DNA from 2 places in the Streptomyces sp. NPDC047982 genome. Region 2 is predicted to be linked to the other one. Evidence: riboswitches for the same ligand, from Rfam matches in the RefSeq annotation. Region 2 holds a riboswitch; the other holds the start of a gene.
The links. Region 2 has a riboswitch for glycine ahead of gcvP (aminomethyl-transferring glycine dehydrogenase). Riboswitches for the same ligand answer to the same signal wherever they lie in the genome.
Positions count from the first base shown of each region.

Region 1 (7,113 bases), on a different contig from region 2:
GCCGATCTCGTGCAGCCGGTCCTCGGCCTGCTGGCCGTCCAGCTCGGAGTCGCGCAGGTCGACGAGGACCAGGTGGACGTCCGTGCCGCCGGACAGCACGGAGACACCGACCTCGGTGACGTCCGGCTGGACCAGGCGCTCGGCGAGGATGCGGGCACCCTCCAGCGTGCGCCGCTGGCGCTCCTTGAACTCCTCGGTCGCCGCGACCTTGAACGAGACCGCCTTGGCCGCGATCACGTGCTCCAGCGGACCGCCCTGCTGACCCGGGAAGACCGCCGAGTTGATCTTCTTGGCCAGCTCCTGCGTCGACAGGATGACGCCGCCGCGCGGACCGCCGAGGGTCTTGTGCGTGGTGGTCGTGACGACATGGGCGTGCGGCACCGGGTTGGGGTGCAGGCCCGCCGCCACCAGCCCGGCGAAGTGCGCCATGTCGACCATCAGGTACGCGCCGACCTCGTCCGCGATCCGGCGGAAGGCGGCGAAGTCCAGCTGACGGGGGTAGGCGGACCAGCCGGCGACGATCAGCTTCGGCTTGGCCTCCTTGGCCAGGCGCTCGACCTCGGCCATGTCCACGAGGCCGGTGTCGTCCACGTGGTACGGGACCACGTTGTAGAGCTTGCCGGAGAAGTTGATCTTCATGCCGTGGGTCAGGTGACCGCCGTGGGCCAGGTTCAGGCCCATGATCGTGTCGCCCGGCTTCAGCAGCGCGAACATCGCGGCGGCGTTGGCCTGCGCTCCCGAGTGCGGCTGGACGTTCGCGGCCTCGGCGCCGAACAGCGCCTTGATCCGGTCGATGGCGATCTGCTCGACGACGTCGACGTGCTCGCAGCCGCCGTAGTAACGGCGGCCGGGGTAGCCCTCGGCGTACTTGTTGGTGAGTACGGAGCCCTGGGCCTCCATGACCGCGACCGGAGCGAAGTTCTCCGAGGCGATCATCTCGAGGGTGGACTGCTGGCGGTGGAGCTCGGCGTCGACGGCGGCGGCGACGTCCGGGTCCAGCTCGTGGAGGGAGGAGTTGAGAAGCGACATCAGGTGGTCCCTTGGGGTCTCAGTTGCCGGAGAACTCGGTGTACTCGTCGGCGGAGAGCAGGTCCTTCGGCTCCTCCGCGACACGTACCTTGAACAGCCAGCCGCCTTCGAAGGGAGCGGAGTTCACCAGCGACGGGTCGTCCACGACGTCCTGGTTCGCGGCGGTGACCTCGCCGGTCACCGGCGAGTACAGGTCGCTCACCGACTTGGTCGACTCCAGTTCGCCGCAGGTCTCGCCCGCGGTCACCGTGTCGCCGACCTCGGGGAGCTGCGCGTAGACGACGTCACCGAGCGCGTTGGCGGCGAACTCGGTGATGCCGATCGTGGCGACACCGTCCTCGGCGGCCGACAGCCACTCGTGCTCCTTGCTGTAACGCAGCTGCTGGGGGTTGCTCATGACCTGAATTCTCCTGTACGCGGGGGAGTGCTGATGAACGGTGGTCTTACGGTATGAGACGCGATTACGTCACTTTTGGGCGTGCGGAGGCCGCTCGCGGCGCCGGGACCTCTTCCGGCACCGCGGACGGGCGTCACTTCCGGCGCTTGTAGAACGGCAGTGCCACGACCTGGTACGGCTCGTGGTTGCCCCGGATGTCCACTCCGACGCCCTCGGCGCCGGGCGTGGCGTGGGCGACGTCGACGTACGCGATGGCGATCGGCTTGCCGAGCGTGGGCGACGGGGCGCCCGAGGTCACCTCGCCGACGACCTCGCCGCCGACGACCACGCGGTAGCCGGCGCGCGGCACCCGGCGGCCCTCGGCGACCAGCCCGACGAGCTTGCGGGGCGGGGCGGTCTCGGCGCGCTCGGCGGCGGCCTTCAGGGCCTCGCGGCCGACGAAGTCGCCCTCCTTCTCGAACTTCACGACCCGGCCGAGACCGGCGTCGAACGGGGTCAGCGCGGTGGTCAGCTCGTGGCCGTAGAGCGGCATGCCCGCCTCCAGGCGCAGCGTGTCGCGGCAGGAGAGTCCGCACGGGACCAGGCCGTGCGGGGCGCCCGCCTCGGTGAGGGCCTTCCACAGCTGCTCGGCGTGCTCGGGCGCGACGAACAGTTCGAAGCCGTCCTCGCCGGTGTAGCCGGTACGGGCGATCAGCGCGGGGACACCGGCGACCGTGCCCGGCAGCCCGGCGTAGTACTTCAGACCGTCCAGATCGGCGTCGGTGACCGAGGCCAGGATGGCCGAGGAGGCGGGGCCCTGCACGGCGAGCAGCGCGTACGCGTCGCGGTCGTCGCGCACCTCGGCGTCGAAGCCCTCGGCCCGCGCGGTGAGCGCGTCCAGCACGATCTGGGCGTTGCCCGCGTTGGCGACGACCATGTACTCGGCCTCGCCCAGCCGGTACACGATCAGGTCGTCGAGGATGCCGCCGTCCTCGGCGCAGATCATGGTGTAACGGGCGCGGCCGACGGCGACGGTGCCGATGTTGCCGACCAGCGCGAAGTTCAGGAAGTCCACCGCACCGGGGCCGGTGACGGTGATCTCACCCATGTGCGACAGGTCGAAGAGGCCGGCCTTGGTACGGACCGCGTTGTGCTCGTCGCGCTCGCTGGCGTACCGCAGCGGCATGTCCCAGCCCGCGAAGTCGGTCATGGTCGCGCCCAGCGAACGGTGCAGGGCCTGAATGGGGCTGTGGCGCGAAGCGCCTTCGGACAGGGTGGTGGTGGGAGACGGGTGGGCTGTACGGCGGGGTGCGGTGGTCATGGTGTGGCTCCCGGGGGCACGACGGCGAGGACGATCCCTCCCCATCTGTCATCGGAACCTGAGAGGTTCGCCGAAAGCCCCGGAAGGGTCCGGTTCGGCTTGCACCTTGGGTGGAGCCGCCGAGCGGCCCGCTTTTCAGATCTGCCTCATCCGCGCGGTACGGGGCCTGAGAGATTCAAGGGAGGAACTTGCTCCTTCGGCGCCCGGCCCACGCGGTGAACCGGAACTCTCCCGCGCGGATTCAAACGGCCTGTATGCAGTTGGCCGGGCCATCATCGCACGCATCGCGCCGGAGTGGAGCCCCGGTCCCCGGGGCAGTTCAACGGCGTGGACGGTTGTGTCGCATTACCACTTCTTTACACTTCGGCCATGGGCGGACATCCGACAGGGGGGCGGGCGATGACGTCACGGCGGTACGCGACGACCGCGGGGGCCGCGCACGGCGCGATGCCCGCGCAGGCCGGGGCCTCGGCCGGGGCGGCGCTCGGCCGTCCCGAGCCGGTCGTGCGCGACCTGCGGCGACGCGGCGGACACACCCCGCGCGGCCTGTGCTTCGCGGCGGGCGACGTGGTGGTGGTCTCCGGGCTGCCCGGCAGCGGCAAATCCACCCTCATCCGGCGCGCGGCCACGGTCCGCGCCATCGATTCGCAGGACACCCGGGACCGCTGGGCGCGGCTGATGCCCCGCCTGCTTCCGTACGCCCTCTACCGCCCTCTCGTCCGCCTCGCCCACTATGCGGGGCTGCGGCGGGCGCTGCGCTCGGGCGAGTCCGTCGTCGTGCACGACTGCGGAACGCAGGCATGGGTACGCCGCTGGCTGGCCCGTGACGCACGGCGCCGGGGCCGGGACCTCCACCTGCTCCTGCTCGACGTCACGCCGCGGACCGCGCGCGAGGGACAGCGAGAACGCGGCCGGGGCGTTTCCGGGTACGCGTTCGCCCGGCACCGCAGGGCCGTGGGCCGGCTGCTGCGGGACGCCGAGAAGGGGCTGCTGCCGTCCGGCTGCGCCTCGGCGGTGCTCCTGGACCGGGAGGCGGCGGGGCTGCTGGACCACATCACGTTCACGGAGCCCGGAGCGGGCCCGGACGACCTCCGGGAGGGACGCTGACGACCTCGGGACGGCAGGGGGCGGGCCGGCGCCGCCCCGCGACTGCGCTTGCCGCGTCGCCGTCGGTCCTCCCCGGGGTCCCGGCTTCGCTCGACCTGGGGGAGACCCCCTCCGCGCCGCATCGACTCCCCCCTGCACCTCGCGATCGAAGCCGCACGACGACGCTCCCTGATCCGCCCTGCCGCCCCAGGTCGTAACCTTCTGCCGGAAGGCTCGGGCAGGAGCTCGGGAAAGAAGGGGAAGCAGTGGACATTCCGGCGCAGGTCCAGTCCCATCCGCAGGGCGGATGGCCGGCCAACGAGCTCGAAGAGGTGCTGATGGCCTCGGTGGGAGTCGCGGAGGCCGGCGGGCGCCTCGTCGAGGTGCTCGGGCGCAGCCACGTATGGGTGCCGCTGCCGGGCGGCGGCGGCCCCGACTCCACGGACCTCGACCTGCCGACGCTGGAGATCGACGGAGCCGCGTACGTCCCCGTCTTCAGCTCCGAAGAGCAGTTCCTCGGCTGCGTCGGCGACCGGATGTCCTACACCGTCGCCCCCGCCGTCGAATTCGCCCGCGGCCTGCCCCCGCAGCTCGGCATCGCCGTGAACCCCGGCGGCGTGGTCGGGATGCCGCTCCCGCCGCCCGCCGTGGCCGAGCTCTGCCGCTCCGGACGCACCCCGCTGGACGGACCGGCCACCGGAGGCCGGGTCCGCCTGTACGAGCCGGACTGGCAGGAGGAGCCTGTCGACTTCCTCTCCGCCGCCGCCGGGGAATTCGAGGAGAGCGGCGTCGTGCTCACCGCCCGCCGCACGCTGGCCAGCATCGAGGGCGGCGACCCCGTCCTCTTCATCGGCGTCGAGTTCGCCGCCTGGGACGAGGCCGCGCGCGACGCCCCGATGGACGCGCTGGGCCGCGCGCTCGGCCGCGTGACGGTGCCCTGGCCGGTCAACCTGGTCCTGCTCGACGTGGCGCAGGACCCGGTCGGGGACTGGATGCGGGAGCGGATCCGTCCGTTCTACCAGCGCGTCCCGCGGTAGCGAACGCCAGTGCGGGACGCGCGGTGGGCGGACCGCTCACCGCGCACGCCGCGGACCACCTTCCCGGCCCGAGGCGTCAAGTCGGTGTCAGGACCGGCACATAAGCTGGTTTCATGGCGGGTGTGACGGCATCATGCCGCGCCCGGGTGCCCCGGGAGCGGTGGGCCGGCACAGTGGATCGAAGAGGGGCGGAACCAGTGAGTGCGTCAGGCACCGCGGCGGCCGGGCAGGTCGAGCACATGCTGCGCCAAGTGACGCCCGGGCGCTACGACGCGTACGAGGCGTTGCTCCAGACACTCGCGAACGGCCGCGTCTGGATGCTTCTCTGGAACGGCCAGGCGGGTTCGCCCGACGCCCAGTACGGAAACATGGAGATCGACGGCCTCGGCTACGCCCCCTGCGTGACCTCCGCCCAGGAGCTCTCGGCCAGCGGCTGGACCCGGGCCCATGAGGTGGTCACCGGCCTCGACATCGCCCGCGCCCTGTTCCCCGACCGCTGGGGCATCTGGCTCAACCCGCACGCCCCCGGCGGCGGCGTCGGCATCCCCTGGCTGGACCTGCGCCGGATCGCCACCGGCCTGGAGCGGATGCCCGCCGGTCCGCTCCGGCTCACCGAGCCGGCCATCGAGATCCCGCAGTTCTACGCCCTGCTCGCGCAGAACGCCCACCGCACTCCCGCGATCCGCTCGCTGCGCCGCGCCTGGGTGCAGCCCGCGCTCGGGACGGCGTACCTCGCCATCGGCCTCGACCTGTACGACACGAGCCGGCCGTCCGTCGACGCGGTGCGCGCGATGATGCGGCAGTCGGTCGCCGCGGTTCCGGAGGGTCTGCCCGTCTCCACCGTCGCGATGTCCGACGAGTACGACCCGGTCGCGATGTGGCTGCGCGCCAACTCCCGTCCGTTCTACGACCGCGAGGCCCACGCCCCGGCGGCCGGCTACGGCTACCCGCCGCAGGGCGCGTACTGACACCGTCTCCGACGGGGGCGTGCGCCGTACCGCGCGACGCGTACGCGGGCGCCCGAGTACCCGTGCTTCACGACGAGTTGACTCCTGCCTCACGCCTTGAGCGCGGTCGCTCGACCGGAATGTCCCGACGTATGTCATGCGCCCTTCATGTCGCGCATCTCCGTTCAGGAACCGTCTGGTGGCGAAAGCGAAGAGTATGGGTTTCATCGCCACGTTGAACCTCAACTGGCCTGTGTTCGGGGGCCGTTCAGTTCCGTCCGGATAACGGATCACCCCGGTCCGCATCACGGTTAGGCATCCATTCGCCTGTCGGTATGGCTACCGCGCGCGGCGGCGATGAAGACTCCCGCAGCAAGGGCGTCTTGCCGCCTCCGCGTACGACTTGACTGATCCGTGCCGCACAGCGGCCAGTTCGGCCCGGCCACCGCCGGTTGAGAGGGGTCCTTGCCACGATGACGGCACCACTGCACGAGCCGACCACGGAGACGGATCCGCACGCGACCGGTGGGCCCGCGGCCGGCTCCGGGGCGAAGAAGGTCGAGGGGCGGTCCCTCAAGCAGATCGCCTGGAGCCGCCTCAAGCAGGACAAGGTCGCTCTGACGGGTGGCATCGTTGTCCTCTTCCTGATCGCGGTGGCGGTCTTCGCGCCGGTGATCGTCTCCCTGCTGGGGCACCCGCCGAACGACTTCCACCAGGACGAGCTCGATCCGCTCACCAACCTCCCCACGGGGCCGCTGGGCGGCATGAGCAGCGACTTCCTCTTCGGGGTCGAGCCCAACAAGGGACGCGACGTCTTCAGCCGGATCGTCTACGGCGCCCGCATCTCGCTGCTCGTGGCGTTCCTGGCGGCCCTGGTCGCCGTGGCGCTGGGCACGCTCTTCGGCATCGTCGCCGGGTACTTCGGCGGCTGGATCGACGCCGTGATCAGCCGCGTGATGGACGTGCTGCTCTCCTTCCCGCAACTGCTCTTCATCATCTCCCTGGTCTCCGTCCTCCCCGACGACCTGCTCGGCCTCACCGGCAGCGGGGTGCGTATCGCCGTACTCGTCGCCGTCATCGGCTTCTTCGGCTGGCCGTACGTGGGACGCATCGTCCGGGGGCAGACGCTGTCGCTGCGCGAACGCGAGTACGTGGAGGCCGCGCGGAGCCTCGGCGGCGGGCGGGGGCACATCCTCTTCCGCGAACTGCTGCCGAACCTGGTGGCGCCGATCACCGTCTACGCGACGCTCATGATCCCCACCAACATCCTGACCGAAGCGGCCCTCAGCTTCCTCGGTGCCGGTGTCCGGCCGCCCA
Region 1 is NZ_JBIDBS010000009.1:212,684-219,796, forward strand. It holds gene glyA (serine hydroxymethyltransferase) at 1-1,029, opposite strand, end outside; gene gcvH (glycine cleavage system protein GcvH) at 1,049-1,426, opposite strand; gene gcvT (glycine cleavage system aminomethyltransferase GcvT) at 1,560-2,726, opposite strand; glycine riboswitch at 2,872-2,970, opposite strand; gene ACGF2V_RS14155 (AAA family ATPase) at 3,126-3,833, shown strand; gene ACGF2V_RS14160 (enhanced serine sensitivity protein SseB) at 4,079-4,849, shown strand; gene ACGF2V_RS14165 (enhanced serine sensitivity protein SseB C-terminal domain-containing protein) at 5,047-5,817, shown strand; gene ACGF2V_RS14170 (ABC transporter permease) at 6,270-7,113, shown strand, end outside.
Region 1: it holds a riboswitch for glycine, as region 2 does, so the genes downstream of both, gcvT (glycine cleavage system aminomethyltransferase GcvT) here and gcvP (aminomethyl-transferring glycine dehydrogenase) in region 2, are expected to answer to the same signal.

Region 2 (7,113 bases):
CAGCCACCCTGCCCCACCGCCGACTCACCCGACCGGGAAGCCGCCCGCCTCGTGGCGCACCACCCGGAACAGGGATGGAGCCTGCTGTGCAACGGTGTCCTGCTCTTCGAGGACACCGGTGAGCTGCTCCCGGACGGGCAGATCATCGCCCCCCATCGGCCGTCGGCGACCGACCGGGTGCTGCGGGCCGCCTGACCGCGGCCGATACGACGGGGGCCGGCCCGGAGATCTCTCCGCACCGGCCCCGACCCGCGTCCGCGTCATGCCCGGACGCACGTGTGTCAGTTGTCGTACTCGTCCAGTGGCGGGCAGGAGCAGACGAGGTTGCGGTCGCCGAAGGCGCCGTCGATCCTGCGCACCGGCGGCCAGTACTTGCCGGCGGCGGAGACACCGGCCGGGAAGACGGCCTGCTCACGGCTGTAGCCGTGCTCCCACTCCCCGCCCAGCATCGCGGCGGTGTGCGGTGCGTTGCGCAGCGGGTTGTCGTCCGCGCTCCACTCCCCCGAGGCCACCTTCTCGATCTCGCCGCGAATGGCGATCATCGTGTCGCAGAAGCGGTCGAGTTCCGCGAGGTTCTCGCTCTCGGTCGGCTCGATCATCAGCGTCCCGGCGACCGGGAACGACATGGTCGGCGCGTGGAAGCCGTAGTCGATCAGCCGCTTGGCGACGTCGTCGACGCTGACGCCGGTGGCCTTGGAGAGGGGCCGGAGGTCCACGATGCACTCGTGGGCGACCAGGCCCGCCGGGCCGCTGTAGAGGATCGGGAAGTGCGGTTCGAGCCGCTTGGCGATGTAGTTGGCGGCGAGCACGGCGACCTGTGTCGCGCGCTTGAGGCCCTCCCCGCCCATCAGGCGGACGTACGTCCAGGAGATGGGCAGGATGCCGGCCGAACCCCACGGAGCGGCCGAGATCGGTCCGACCCCGGTCGCGGGGCCCGCGGCGGGCTGCAGCGGGTGGTTGGGCAGGTACGGCGCGAGGTGTGCGCGCACACCGACCGGGCCCACGCCGGGGCCGCCGCCGCCGTGCGGGATGCAGAAGGTCTTGTGCAGGTTCAGGTGCGAGACGTCGCCGCCGAACCGGCCCGGCTTCGCGAGGCCGACCAGGGCGTTGAGGTTGGCGCCGTCCACGTAGACCTGACCACCGGCGTCGTGCACCTCTGCGCAGATGTCCGCGACGTGCTCCTCGAACACACCGTGCGTCGACGGGTAGGTGATCATGAGCACGGCGAGCTCGTCGCGGTGCTTCTCGATCTTGGCGCGCAGGTCCTCGACGTCGACCTCGCCGTCGTCGGCGGTCTTCACCACGACGACCTTCATGCCGGCCATCACCGCGCTGGCGGCGTTGGTGCCGTGCGCGGAGGACGGAATGAGACAGACGGTCCGCTGGTCGTCACCGTTGGCCCGGTGGTAGGCGCGCACGGCCAGCAGGCCCGCGAACTCTCCCTGCGAGCCGGCGTTCGGCTGGATCGACACCGTGTCGTAGCCGGTGACCTCGGCGAGGCGCTCCTCCAGCTCACGGATGAGGGTGAGGAAGCCCTGCGCCTGGTCGACCGGGGCGAAGGGGTGCAGCGCACCGAACTCGGGCCAGGTGATCGGCTCCATCTCGGTCGTCGCGTTCAGCTTCATGGTGCAGGAGCCGAGCGGGATCATGCCGCGGTCCAGGGCGTAGTCCCGGTCGGCGAGCCCGCGCAGGTAGCGCAGCATGGCTGTCTCGGAACGGTGCTGGTGGAAGACCGGGTGCGTGAGGAACTCGCCGGTTCGCAGCAGGTCCTCGGGCAGCGCGTCGGCGGCCTCGGCGTCCAGCGCGTCGATGTCGCCCTCGGCGCCGAAGGCGGCCCAGACGGCGGCGATCTGCGCACGCGTGGTGGTCTCGTCGCAGGCGACGGACACCAGGTCCGCGTCGACGAGCCGCAGGTTGACCCCGCGCTCGCGGGCACCGGCCACGACGTCGGCGGCCCTGCCCGGGACGCGCACGGTGAGGGTGTCGAAGTAGCTGTCGGTCACGACGTCGGCACCGGAGGCGCGCAGCCCTGCGGCGAGGACCGTCGCGTAGCGGTGGGTGCGCCGGGCGATCAGCCGCAGGCCGTCGGGGCCGTGGTAGACGGCGTACATCCCGGCCATCACGGCGAGCAGCACCTGTGCGGTGCAGATGTTGCTGGTGGCCTTCTCGCGGCGGATGTGCTGCTCGCGGGTCTGGAGGGCCAGCCGGTACGCCTTGTTGCCGTCCGCGTCGACGGAGACGCCGACGAGGCGTCCCGGCAGGCTGCGGGCGAACTTCTCGCGTACGGCCATGTAGCCGGCGTGCGGTCCCCCGAAGCCCATGGGGACGCCGAAGCGCTGCGTGGTGCCGACGGCGATGTCGGCGCCCAGCTCGCCCGGCGAGGTGAGCAGCGTGAGGGCCAGCAGGTCGGCGGCGACGGTGACGACCGCGCCGAGTCCGTGGGCCTGCTCGATGACGCGCCGGGGGTCGCGTACCGTGCCGGACGCGCCCGGGTACTGCAGGAGGACGCCGAAGACGCCCCGCTCGGCGACTTCGGCGGGGATGCCGTCGGTGAGGTCGGCGACGACGACCTCCACACCGGTCGGTTCGGCGCGGGTTTCGATGACGGCGATCGTCTGCGGCAGGGCGTCGGCGTCGACCAGGAAGACGCCGTCCTTGACCTTGCCGACCCGCCGCGAGAGCGCCATCGCCTCGGCGGCCGCGGTGCCCTCGTCGAGCAGGGATGCGCCGGAGGTGGGCAGCCCGGTGAGGTCGGCGACCATGGTCTGGAAGTTGAGCAGCGCCTCCAGCCGACCCTGCGAGATCTCCGGCTGGTACGGCGTGTAGGCCGTGTACCAGGCGGGGTTCTCCATGACGTTGCGGAGGATCACCGGCGGCGTGAAGGTGCCGTAGTAGCCGAGCCCGATCATCGGGGCCAGCACCTGGTTGCGGTCGGCCAGGGCGCGCAGCTCGGCAAGGACCTCGGCCTCGGTGCGAGCGTCCGGCAGGCCGAGCGCCTCGGCGCTCTTGATGACGTCGGGCACCGCGGCCGCGGTCAGCTCGTCCAGCGATCCGTAACCGACCTGGGCGAGCATCTTCGACTGTGCCTCGGCATCGGGACCGATGTGGCGCTGTTCGAACGGAATGCCCTGCTCCAGCTGGGAGAGCGGACTGCGACGGGGGGTCATGGTGGAGGCCTCCTGGTCTGTCACGACCTGCGAGGGGCACCGCGGCGCGGGTGCCCGAACGGCCTCCCCCTCTGTCATCGCGACCTGAGAGCTTCACCGGCGTGCCTGGGGCACACCGGCTTTCACCGTCGGTGAGGAAGGGAACCGAACCGGCACTCGGCCGCACGGGACCCGCCCTGCTTTCCAGAGTGACCTCGTCCGTGCGGTACGGGGGCCTGAGAGATTCCGGGGAGGATTTGCTCCTTCGGCGCCTCCGGATCGGTTCCGGAGGCTCTCCCGCACGGGGTCAGCGGCCGTCACCAGCCTACCAGCGGGGTTCGTGACGGAGTTCTCGAGTGGCCAACCCCTCGATTGTGCCTTTCCGTAGTGCTTGTGGAGTAGCCAGTGCTTGTGGAGTAGCCGCGACCAGTGGGAGGGATCGTGCAGACCGACATCGATCCGCGCAGCCTGATCGGCCGCAAGGCGTTCGACCGCAAGGGCACCAAGATCGGAACCGTGGACGAGGTGTACCTCGACGACGCGACCGGCGTGCCCGAGTGGGCGGCCGTACGCACCGGACTCTTCAGCCGGGACGCGTTCGTCCCGCTGGAACCCAGCGAATTCGTGGAGGACACACTCCGCGTCCCCTTCGACCGCGCACTGATCAAGGAAGCGCCCGACTTCGGTGTCGGCCGCCACCTCTCACCGGACCAGGAGCTTCAGCTCTACCGGCACTACGGCCTCGACTCCTCGGCCGGGGAGACCTCCGCGGACAGTGACTTCGGGAAGCTGGCGGGCCAGGAGGAGTAGTCCGCCGGATCGCGCACGAGTGGCATCGGCTCGGCCGGCCGCAGCTCCGGGTCGTCGGTCCGGAACGTCCGCACCCGCCCGGGCGCCGACCCCGGTTCCTCGAACCGGACCGTCACCCGGCCGAGCCCGCTGCCCTGCACCCAGCCATGGCCGTAGGTGTCGTGGTGGACGTCGTGGCCGGCGGGCCAGCCCCTGGCCGCGAGCCGTTCGGCGGTCTCCGGCGTCTCCTCGGGCGCACCGGCCACCGCACCGTCCGGCTCGTACCCCTCTTCCGCGTCCGTACCGGCCGTGTCCTCGGCGGCGGCCCGCTCACCGGCGGCTTGGGCGAACAGGTCCTCCTGGGTGTAGTCGGCGAGGCCCGTGACCCCCACCCCCAGGAGTCGCACGCCCCCGGTGGTGTCGACGGCCTCCAGGAGCCTCGCGGCGGCCTCCCGGACCACCGCGGGGTCGTCCGTGGGCCCGCGCAGCGTCTCGGACCTCGTGAGCGTGGAGAAGTCGTAGCGCCGCACCTTCAGCACCACCGTGCGCCCGGACCGTCCCGCTCCCCGCAGCCGCCGGACGCACCGGTCGGCCAGCCGCTCCACCTCCGTCCTGACCCGTACCCGATCGTGCAGGTCCGTGTCGAAGGTGTCCTCGACCGACACCGACTTCGCGTCGCGTTCGGCGACCACGGGCCGGTCGTCGTGCCCGAGGGCCATGCGGTACAACGACTCGCCATGCGCCTTGCCGAGCAGCCGTACGAGCTCCGCCTCGCCCGCCTCGGCCAGGTCGTCGACCGTCGTCATCCCGGCCCGGCGCAGATGGTCGGCCGTCGCGGGACCGACGCCGGGGAGGATCCGCACGGGCTTGGGCGCGAGCAGGGCCCGCTCCGTCCCCGGTTCGATGAGCCGCAGACCGTTCGGTTTCGCCTCCTCCGACGCGATCTTGGCCAGCATCTTGGACCCCGCGAGTCCGACCGAGCCGGTGAGCCCGGTGACGGCCTCGATGACCGCGCGCAGCTCCTTCCCGATCGCCAGCGCGCAGGCCGTGTCGTCGGCCACCCCGCCGGCTTCCAGGTCGACGAACGCCTCGTCCAGGCTGAGCGGTTCCACCAGCGGGGAGAGCCGTCTCAGGAGCTCCATCACCTGGTCACTGACCGCTCGGTACAGATGGAAGCGGGGCACCAGATAGGCCGCGTTGGGCGCCAGGCGCCGCGCCTGCGCCATGGGCATCGCCGAGTGCACCCCGAAGCGCCGGGCCTCGTACGACGCGGTCGCGACGACCCCGCGCGGCCCCAGGCCACCCACCACGACCGGTTTGCCACGCAGGCTGGGCTTCGCCGCCTGCTCCGCGGAGGCGTAGAAGGCATCCATGTCGAGATGCAGGATGGTGGGCGCGGCTCTCACATCTTCCGATGCTGCCCCATGGCACTGACAATCGCCGTGTCCCGGTCCCCCGGCGCGGTCATCCGGCGCGGTTGCGCCGCCGTGCCAGTTCGTCCGTGGGATTGTTCCCGATCAGCGTCTCGCCGGTGTCCACCCGCTCGCCGTGCAGCTGCGACAGGGCGGCGTCGACGTCGTGCCACACCACACCCACGGCGATCCCGAAGACGCCCTGGCCGCCCTGGAGCAGGTCGACGACCTCGTCGGGCGAGGAACACTCGTAGACCGTGGCCCCGTCACTCATCAACGTCATCCGCTCCAGGTCCTGGAACCCCCGGGCTCGGAGGTGCTGCACCGTCGTGCGGATGTTCTGCAGGGCTACGCCCGTGTCCAGGAAGCGCTTCACGATCTTCAGCAGGACGACGTCGCGGAAGCTGTAGAGCCGCTGCGTGCCCGAGCCGTAGGCAGGGCGCACGCTCGGCTCGACCAGGCCCGTGCGCGCCCAGTAGTCGAGCTGCCGGTAAGTGATCCCTGCGGCTGCGCAGGCCGTCGGTCCCCGATAGCCGATGTCGTCGGCCGATGTCACTCCGCCCCCTGCCACCGCAGCCGGTTTCACCGATTGCCCGATGGTGTGGCCGGTCGTACTCCCCTGCTGCGGATACGGCCCACCGACTGCCGTACCGTCGCCGCTGCTTCTCACGCCGACCTCCGTCCTTGACCTGCCACCTCGAAGGTAGGCAGTCACTCGGGGTGCGTCAACGATCGCCACACTCGGCACGCCGAGTGATAATCACCCTGAGGGTGGTTTCCGTACCGTGCGAGCGGGAAGGGCTTGTCGGATGCGCTGTCGGCAGCCCCGCGGACGGTTACGGACTGACGGCTACTGGCTGCTGGTGCCGAAGTCCTCCGGTGAGATCTGGTCGAGGAACTCGCGGAACTTCTCCACCTCGTCCTCCTGCTCGTCCGGAATGGCGATGCCCGCGTCGTCCAGCACGCCGTCGCTGCCGTAGATCGGCGTTCCGGTCCGCAGTGCGAGGGCTATGGCGTCGGAGGGGCGTGCGCTCACCTCGACCCCGCTGGCGAAGACCAGCTCCGCGTAGAAGACCCCCTCCCGCAGATCCGTGATGCGGACCTCCTTCAGCTCCTGTCCGACTGCCTGGAGCACATCCTTGAAGAGGTCGTGTGTCAGGGGCCTGGCCGGAGCCATGCCTTGCTGGGCGAACGCAATCGCGGTCGCCTCACCAGGACCGATCCAGATGGGGAGGAACCGGTCGCCTCCCACTTCACGCAGGAGCACGATCGGTTGATTGGAGGGCATCTCCACCCGGACACCCACAACGTCGAGCTCGTTCACACAGCAACCCTAGGACGTGCTCGGCAGGTTTGGGTAGTCGGGGCGACGACGTGGTCAGTGGAGGCGGACCCGCAGGGCGGTCTGCACCAGGGCGGAATGGAGTCGTACGGACAGTTCCGCGAGCTCTCTCGCCGTGGCCTCCGCATGGGCTCTGGTCTGCGGATTCCGGTGACGGCGCAGGGGTGCGACGACCTGCTCGACGAGCCCGGCCTCACGGTCGGCCGCCGCCCGCATGGCACGCAGGTGACGCGGTTCCAGACCGAACCGTCCCAGCTCCGCCACAAGCTTGGCGACGGTCACCATCTCGGCGTCGTAGCCACCCTCGGGGGTGGGCGTGACCAGACCGTACGACTCCCACTCGTCCAGGTCGCTCTCGGTGACCTCGGCGGCCGCGAGCAGCTCCGCACGGCCGATCCTGGCGGCCGTCGCCCGCCAGGGCTGC
Region 2 is NZ_JBIDBS010000018.1:163,907-171,019, forward strand. It holds gene ACGF2V_RS22620 (DUF5999 family protein) at 1-195, shown strand, start outside; gene gcvP (aminomethyl-transferring glycine dehydrogenase) at 282-3,167, opposite strand; glycine riboswitch at 3,361-3,456, opposite strand; gene ACGF2V_RS22630 (PRC-barrel domain-containing protein) at 3,588-3,956, shown strand; gene ACGF2V_RS22635 (DNA polymerase IV) at 3,881-5,341, opposite strand; gene ACGF2V_RS22640 (MerR family transcriptional regulator) at 5,400-6,017, opposite strand; gene ACGF2V_RS22645 (bifunctional nuclease family protein) at 6,198-6,671, opposite strand; gene ACGF2V_RS22650 (MerR family transcriptional regulator) at 6,726-7,113, opposite strand, start outside.